2 regions of the Pseudarthrobacter sp. SL88 genome follow, and region 1 is predicted to be linked to the other one. Evidence: predicted binding sites of a transcription regulator. Region 1 holds the regulator's gene; the other holds the start of a gene.
What was found. The regulator HspR, encoded in region 1, represses chaperone genes until heat shock. The targets are predictions, from matches to a motif close to AAGTTGAGTCNNNNNGACTCAACTT.
Positions count from the first base shown of each region.

Region 2: the regulator HspR is predicted to act here: its motif matches at 2,312-2,336, upstream of clpB (ATP-dependent chaperone ClpB).

Region 1 covers NZ_JAPPRD010000001.1:106,025-110,439, reverse strand. Annotated here, with positions in the region: gene OVA06_RS00470 (aldehyde dehydrogenase family protein) at 188-1,597, shown strand; gene OVA06_RS00465 (hypothetical protein) at 1,622-2,020, opposite strand; gene OVA06_RS00460 (heat shock protein transcriptional repressor HspR) at 2,196-2,621, opposite strand; gene OVA06_RS00455 (DnaJ C-terminal domain-containing protein) at 2,637-3,614, opposite strand; gene OVA06_RS00450 (nucleotide exchange factor GrpE) at 3,698-4,372, opposite strand; gene dnaK (molecular chaperone DnaK) at 4,376-4,415, opposite strand, start outside.
Region 2 covers NZ_JAPPRD010000001.1:245,705-250,119, forward strand. Annotated here, with positions in the region: gene OVA06_RS01045 (ABC transporter permease) at 1-120, shown strand, start outside; gene OVA06_RS01050 (sulfate/molybdate ABC transporter ATP-binding protein) at 117-1,202, shown strand; gene OVA06_RS01055 (S1 family peptidase) at 1,370-2,122, shown strand; gene clpB (ATP-dependent chaperone ClpB) at 2,366-4,415, shown strand, end outside.

The DNA.
Region 1 (4,415 bases):
CCGGCGGGGCGGTGCCGTGAACCTGATCCTCAACATCATGGCACCGCGTCGCGGGCCTGGCCACTGTTCCCTCAAGGTCAACAGTCCTGCGCCACAACACAAGGGGCGCGCCCCGCGCTCAACCACACTGGGAAGTAGCCCGTCCAGCCGCCGGCTGGCGTCCTTGCCTACTCGAAGTGGAGTACCCGTGGAAACCTATGATGCGCTTCTGGCCGCCATCTCACCCGCCCCCGGCACCGGCCGGACCATCCTGGATCCCGCAACCGGCGCGGCTCTGGGCGAGGCTCCGGTGCACAGTGTGGCGGACCTGGAAGTGGCCATCACTGCGGCCGCCGCCGCGCAGCCGGCGTGGGCTGCCCTGGGCCACGACGCCCGGTCCGCAATCCTCCTCAGGGCTGCCGACGCCGTCGAACGCTCAGCCGAGGAGCTCGCCCAACTGCTCTCCCGCGAGCAGGGCAAGCCCCTCAACGGGCCCAACGCCCGCTTCGAGGTCGGCGCCTGCGCGGCCTGGCTCCGCGCTGCGGCCGGCACTCCCCTGGCCCCCGAAACCTTGGTGGACGACGGCGAAACCCGCGCCGAACTCCACTACCGGCCCATCGGCGTCGTGGGCGCGATCGGGCCGTGGAACTGGCCCATGATGATCACCACCTGGCAGATCGCCCCCGCCCTCCGCATGGGCAACACCGTGGTGGTCAAGCCTTCCGAGTACACGCCCCTATCGGTCCTGGCCCTGGCCAAGGTGCTCAACGAAGAACTTCCCGAAGGGCTGCTGACCGTCGTGTCCGGCGGCCGGGACGTGGGCGAAGCTCTGGCGTCGCACGGGGCGGTTGGCAAGGTCATGTTCACCGGGTCCACCGCCACAGGCAAGGCGATCATCCGCTCGTCGGCGGACACCGTCAAACGCCTCACGCTCGAGCTCGGCGGCAACGACGCCGGCATCGTCCTGCCCGGCACCGATCCCCGGGCGATCGCCCAGGACCTCTTCTGGGGCGCCTTCATCAACACCGGCCAGACCTGCGCCGCCCTCAAGCGCCTCTACGTCCACGACTCCATCTACGACGCCGTCTGCGAGGCACTCGCCGGCGTCGCGAAGGCCATGCCGATGGGCAACGGCCTGGACGAGAACAACGTCCTCGGCCCGCTGCAGAACAAGGCGCAGTACGACGTCGTCGCGAACCTCGTGGAGGCGGCCAGGGCTTCGGGAGCGCGCGTCCTCCTCGGCGGGAACCCGGACTCCAGCCAGCCCGGCTACTTCTACCCCACGACGCTGGTGGCGGACATTGGCAACGGCAACCCACTCGTGGCCGAGGAACAGTTCGGCCCCGCACTGCCGATCATCCGCTACAGCACCATCGACGAAGCTGTGGAGATGGCCAACGCCCTCGACGTCGGCCTGGGCGCCTCGGTGTGGTCCTCCGACCCCGCGGCCGCCCGTGCGGTGGCCGCCCGGCTGGAAGCAGGCACCGTTTGGATCAACCGGCACGGTGCCGTCGATCCGCGGATTCCATTCGGCGGGGCCAAGCAGTCAGGCTACGGCCTGGAATTCGGCGCCGAAGGCCTTAAGGCCCTGGGCATCCCGCAGGTCATCAACGGCTGAGTCTCAACGGCTGAGGACTCCGGCTCACCCCATGGCAGAAGCCACCGACGTGCGGCCGGACAGGTGGCGGCGGGCCCAACGGGCGAGCTTCCTGCCCTTGCCCTGCCACCAGTTGTCCTCGTCCTTGCCGCTGTGGAACCGGAAGATGATGGCGGTGAGCACGAACATGCCCATCACCACATCGATCCACGACGACACCACGATGGCCACCAGGACCGTCAGGGCATCGGCGATGACCGCCGGGATGGCCAGGGTCCGGAAGACGGTGCTGGCCACGTAGCGCCGGTGCGACCGCGGAACGGACGTTGCCCGGACCATGTCGAAGCAGACGCACACCACCACGACTGTTTGCCCGATGGCCAGCAGGGTCTGTCCGGGCACCGAAGCGCTGAAGGACGACACTGCTTCCATTCCCGGGCTCATGACCGGGCCAAGAAAAGAGAACCAAACATGGAATAACCCCCAGAAACGAATGGAACCACTGCTGCAACAGCAGTGGTTCCATTGAAGGTTTCCTTGGACGGGGCTGCACGAGTAGTGGGTACTCTATTTTCGCCAAGCGGCCAGGCGCCGGTTACTCACCGGCCGGCTGCTGCCGCTACTGCCCGATGGCGCGGGGCCGCCACAGCACGACGGCCTGCGACCGGGGACGGGGGCGCTGGCCGCGGGCCAGGCTCACGACGTCGCCGGCCGCGCCCGCGGCAAAGATGCGGGAGTCGAATGCCTGCGGGCGCCGCCCCAGTTCCTCGGTCAGTTCCAGCACGCGCCGCTGCAGGGCAGACACCTGGTTTTCGAGTTCCAGGATGCGTTTGATCCCTTCGAGGGAGACGCCTTCCTGGGACAACCGCTGCACTTCGCGGAGCATGTTGACGTCCCGCTGCGAGTACCGCCGGGATTTCCCGGGGGCACGGCTGGGTTTGACGATGCCCAGGCGGTCGTACTGGCGGAGCGTCTGGGGGTGCATGTCAGCCAGCTCAGCCGCCACGGAAATCACGAAGATGGGCTGGTCAGCGTTGATGTCCACGGCACACCTCCTCCGCTACAGCCGGGCCTTGGCGGCCAGGCCCTCTCGGACGTCAGCGCCGGCCGTGGCCTCGGCGAAAGCCTTCACGGCGGCCTCGGCCTCCTTGTTCAGGTTCTTGGGAACCGCGACGTCGATGGTCACCAGGAGGTCACCCGTCGCCTTGGAGGTCTTCACACCTTTGCCCTTCACCCGCAGGGTACGGCCCGACGGCGTGCCGGCCGGAACACGGACCCGCACCTTCTCGCCGTCGATGGTGGGCACCTCGATGTCACCGCCCAGGGCAGCCTCGGGGAAGGTGACCGGGACGTGGATGCGGAGGTTGTCGCCGTCGCGCGTGTAGAACTCGTGCGGCTTAACCGAGACGGCAACCACCAGGTCGCCATTGCCGGCCTGGCCGGGCTGGCCCTTGCCGCGCACACGGACCTTCTGGCCGTCCTTGATGCCGGCGGGGACGCGAACATCGATGACTTCGCCATTGGGTTCGCGCAGGCCGATGGTGGTGCCGCGGATGGCACCGGAGAACGAGATGCTGGTGGATGCGGTGCGGTCCGCGCCCTTCTGGGGTGTCCGCTGGAACCCGGGCGAGCCGCCGAATCCGCCGCCGAACAGGTCCGCGAACTCGGGCGGGATATTGCCGGCGGACGGGTTGAAGCCGCCCGCGTGCCGCCCTGTATTGCCGGTGAACAGGCCGCCGAAGAGGTCCTCGAACCCGCCGTTGCCGCCTGCGGCACCGCCGCCGGGAGCGAACCGGGCGCCGCCGCCCATGGCGCGGATGGCATCGTACTGCTGGCGCTCGTCGGCATCGGAGAGCACCGAGTAGGCCTCGGAGACGTCCTTGAACTTCTTCTCGGCAGCAGCATCGCCGGAGTTGGTGTCCGGATGGAACTGCCGTGCCAGCTTCCGGTAAGCCTTCTTGATATCGGCATCGGAAGCGTCCTTGGCAACACCAAGGATCTTGTAAAAGTCCTTGTCCACCCAATCCTGGCTAGCCAATGGCGTTTCCTTTCAAAAGTTACGGGTCGGTGGCTGGGCTTGCCGAAACCTGGGTTTCGACAAGCCCAACCACCGGGGTAATGCTACGCAGGTACAGCGACGATGACCTGTGCTGCGCGGAGCACGCGGTCGCCTGACTTGTAGCCGGAGCGGAGCACCTGGCTGACGGTGTCAACCTCGATGTCTTCGCCGGGCTGCTGGATCAGGGCCTCGTGGACCGTGGGGTCGAACTCCACGCCGGTTTCGTCGATGCGGACCAGGCCGTAGGTCTTCAGCGCGTTCTCCAGCTTGGCGGCGATCGCGGCGAAGGGGCCATCGGTGAGGTCGCCGTGCTGCCGTGCGGCGTCGACGTCGTCCAGGACCGGGAGCAGGGAGTTCAGGACGCCGATGACGGCCATCTCCCCTGCCACGGCGCGGTCGCGTTCCACGCGCTTGCGGTAGTTGACGTACTCAGCCTGCAGGCGAAGGAGGTCGTTCTTCAGCTCGGCTGCCTCAGCGTTGGCGGACCCTGCGGGAACACCCTGGGCCACGGATTCCTCCGCGGGCACCTCGACGCCGTTGAGGATCTCCTCGGCCTGGGCCAGCGCGTCGCCGTCGGAATCCTGCGCGGAACCGGCCTGCTCGCCTTCAGGGTGCCGGGCCTGCCCGGTCACCGGGTCAACCTTGCGGTTGTCCCGGATGACCGGTTCCTGGCTGTTGCCCTTACCCTCGTGGTTCGCGGGTGAGCTGTGCTCTTCCTCGTTACCGTGATGGGGCATGGCTTACTTCTTCGCTTCGTCTTCGTCGATGATCTCGGCGTCG
Region 2 (4,415 bases), 140 kb from region 1:
GCGGTGGTGGCACTTGCCTACGGCCGCCCCGGCGGACTGCAGCGCCAAGGTCCGGCACCATGGGGCGGTTCTTCCCGGCGCCCGACGACGGCGGGTGCCGCGGGCGGGAGGGTCCGGTGAGCTTTTCGTTCCAGGCTGCCGTGGCCCAGCGGGATTTCGACGTGTCCCTCGCGCTGGGGCCCACCGAAACCGTGGCGGTGATGGGGCCCAACGGCGCGGGCAAATCCACCTTGCTGTCCACCATCGCGGGCCTGGTCCGGCCGGACACCGGGAGGGCCGAGCTCAATGGCCGGACGCTGTTCCACCTGGGATCCGGGATCCATCAGTGGACGCCGCCGCACGGCCGCGGAACCGCACTCCTGGCCCAGGAACCCCTGCTCTTTCCGCACCTCACGGCGGCGGACAATGTGGCCTTCGGGCCCCGGAGCGCCGGCGTCCCCCCACGCAAGGCAAAGGAACGCGCCCTGCAGTGGCTGGCCGAAGTGGAGGCTGAAGCCCTGGCCGGCCGCCGCCCAGCCGGGCTGTCCGGCGGCCAGGCGCAGCGCGTCGCCGTGGCCCGTGCCCTCGCTGCGGACCCGGGCCTCCTCCTGCTGGACGAGCCCATGGCGGCCCTGGACATCCATTCGGCTCCGCTGCTGCGGCGGCTGCTGAAACGGGTGCTCGCGGACCGGCCGGCCATCATCGTCACCCACGACGTTCTGGATGCGCTGGTGCTGGCGGACCGTGTGGTGGTCCTTGAGAATGGGCGCATCGCGGAGGACGGACCCACCCGCCAAGTGCTGGAACGGCCGCGCAACCCGTTCGCAGCCGGCCTGGCCGGGCTCAACTTCGTCACAGGCACGCTGACGGCTTCCGGAATCCGGACAGCCGGCGGGCAGGGCATCGCTCCTGACCTGGAGATCGCCGGGCACCTGGAGGAACCGGGCGAAGCGGGCCAGGCAGGCGCCGCCGGGCTGCTTGGCGCGGCCGTGTTTCCGCCGTCGGCCGTGTCCGTGTTCCTGACGGACGCACACGGAAGCCCCCGCAATTCCTTCCCCGTGCAGGTCACCGAGCTGGAGCCCCATGGAGACCAGATCCGGGTGCGGGGAGGCGGCCTGGCCGCGGACATCACTCCCGCAGCCTCGGCAGAGCTGGGCCTGGCCCCCGGGATCCGGGCCCACTTCGTGATCAAGTCCGCTGCGGTTTCCATCTACGCGACTTGATTTACAAACTCATTTACACGTTTTGTCAAAGTCAGTGACAAGCTTAACAATGTTCCGGTACCGTTCGGATGGGCGGCAGGCCATCGCCTCCGCCCATCAACCGGAACCGACCCCGTCCGCGCCTCAACCGGCAGCGGTGCGGGGTCCCTTGCGAAGGAGCCACCGCTGTGAAAATCGCCAGAATCCTTGCCGCCGTTGCCGCGACTGCTGCGCTCATGGGCCCGCTGCCCGCACAGGCCGCACCCGCAACGGGCGGTGACACGGCAAGCCCCGACATTGCCGGCGGCAGCACCACCACCATTTCCGCAGCCCCCTATGCAGCGCAGATCTCCTTCGATGCCACCGGTACCAACGTAGGATGCACCGGCAGCCAAATCTCGGCCAGCTGGGTGATCACGGCCAAGCACTGCAATTCGGCCTCCCTGCAGTCTGTCCGGCTGGGGTCCACCTACCTGGAGGCCGGCGGCACCGTGAAGACCGTGGCCGGCCGCTATGCCTCCAGCACCGGGGATGTCCTGCTGCTGAAACTGTCCACCCCCCATTACGGCTCCTACGTAGGGCTCTCCAGCTCATTCCCCGCCATTGGGGCTCCGGCCAAGGTGTACGGCTGGGGCGACCAGACCGAGGGCGCGGGCACCATGTCCTACAACCTCAAGGCGGCGGACGTCACCGTGGCCGGCCAGGGCACGGACACCTACGGCGGAGCCTCCGTCCGGACGCAGTCCCAAAGCGGGCACACCCTGGGTGGCGACTCCGGCGGCCCGCTCATCGTCAGCGGCAAGCTGGTAGGTGTCCTGTCGACGTCAAGCATCCTGCCCAGCCCCAACCCGTCCAGCTTCACCAGGTACTACAACGACCATGCGTCCGTGTCCCGCAACCTCAGCTGGATCACCAGCGTCTCAGGGGTGGGTGCCTCCTGAGTTCCGGTCTTCGCGACTTCCGCCCGTCCCGGTAGGGGGGCGGGCGGTGCCGGTTCCCGGGGGATGCCGCGGGAACCGGCCGTCCGGCGGATGGCTTGTTGGGGGAGCCGCCCGCCGGTTTTGCATGTCCCGCCGGGAAGCGCCGAAGGTTCGCTGTGGGAAAACAGGGCCAAAGGACTGCGTTTTTCAAAGTTGAGCGTAGTACACTCAACCTAAAGAAAACGCCCCTGAAAGGAGCCCTCTTTGGACGTCAAATTCACCACCAAGAGCCAGGAGGCTCTTTCGGCTGCCGCCATGAACGCCTCAACGGCCGGTAACCCGCAGGTGGAACCCGCCCATATCCTCAAAGCGCTGATGGACCAGCGCGAGGGTGTGGCCGTGGCGCTGCTCCGCGCCACCGGCGCAGAACCGGACGCAGTCAGTGTCCACGCCAGCAGCGCCATCAAGTCCCTTCCTTCGGCTTCGGGTGGATCTTCCCAGCAGGCCCAGCTTTCCCGCACTGCACTGCAGGCCATCCAGAGTGCGAAGGAGGAGGCCGAGCGCCTCGGCGACACCTTCGTGTCAACCGAAGTCCTGCTGCTGGGACTCTCTTCCGGAAGTGACGCCGTCGGGCGCCTCCTCCGCGAAGCCGGCGCCTCCCACGAAGCCCTGGTGGCCGCCCTGCCCGGCGTCCGCGGCGACCGCAAGGTCACCAGCCCGGACCCGGAGAACACCTTCCAGTCGTTGGAAAAGTTCGGCACCGACCTCACGGCCATGGCCCGCTCCGGCAAGCTGGACCCGGTGATCGGGCGCGACACGGAAATCCGCCGCATCGTCCAGGTGCTGAGCCGCCGCACCAAGAACAACCCGGTGATCATCGGCGAGCCCGGCGTGGGCAAGACCGCCGTTGTGGAAGGACTTGCCCAGCGCATCGTGGCCGGCGACGTCCCCGAAAGCCTCCGCGGCAAGACCCTGATCGCCCTGGACCTGGCGTCCATGGTGGCCGGCGCCAAGTACCGCGGCGAATTCGAGGAGCGGCTCAAGGCCGTGCTCGAGGAGATCAAGAATTCCGAAGGCCAGATCGTCACCTTCATCGATGAGATCCACACCGTGGTGGGCGCGGGCGCTACCGGCGACTCCTCCATGGATGCCGGCAACATGCTCAAGCCCATGCTGGCCCGCGGGGAGCTCCGGCTGATCGGCGCCACCACCCTGGATGAATACCGCGAGAACATCGAAAAGGATCCCGCCCTGGAACGCCGCTTCCAGCAGGTCTATGTGGGGGAGCCCAGCGTCGAGGACACCATCGGCATCCTCCGTGGCCTGAAGGAACGCTACGAGGCGCACCACAAGGTCGCCATCGCGGACTCCGCACTCGTGGCCGCCGCCACCCTCTCCAACCGCTACATCTCCGGGCGGCAGCTTCCGGACAAGGCCATTGACCTCGTGGACGAGGCCGCGTCCCGGCTGCGCATGGAGATCGATTCCGCTCCGGAGGAGATCGACCAGCTCCAGCGGCTGGTGGACCGGCTCACCATGGAGGAATTGGCCCTTCAGGACGAGAAGGATGCCGCCTCCGTGGAGCGGCTCGCCGCGCTGCGGGCTGACAAGGCTGACCGCGAGGAGGAACTCAACGGGCTCAATGCCCGCTGGGAGGCCGAGAAAGCCGGCCTCAACCGGGTGGGCGACCTGAAGGCCAAGCTGGACGAATTGCGCGGCGCGTATGAGAAGGCCGCCCGCGAAGGAGACCTCGAAACCGCCTCCCGCGTGCTGTACGGCGAGATTCCCGCCCTGGAACGCGAGCTCACCGCCGCAGCCGAGGCCGAGGCTGCCGTGACAGACAAGTCATCCCAGATGGTGGCCGAACAGGTGACCGCCGATGACATCGCCGAGGTCATCTCCGCCTGGACCGGCATCCCCGCCGGGCGCATGCTGCAGGGCGAGAGCCAGAAGCTGCTGCACATGGAGGAGGAGCTGGGCCGGCGGCTGATCGGGCAGGCCAAGGCCGTCGCTGCCGTATCGGATGCCGTTCGCCGTGCGCGTGCCGGGATCAGCGATCCCAACCGGCCCACCGGTTCCTTCCTGTTCCTGGGTCCCACCGGCGTGGGCAAGACCGAGCTGGCCAAGGCCCTGGCGGACTTCCTGTTCGATGACGAGCGTGCCATGGTGCGCATCGACATGTCCGAGTACGGCGAGAAGCACTCCGTATCACGCCTGGTGGGCGCCCCTCCCGGATACGTCGGCTACGAAGAGGGCGGCCAGCTCACCGAGGCCGTCCGCCGCCGTCCGTACTCCGTGGTGCTGCTGGACGAGG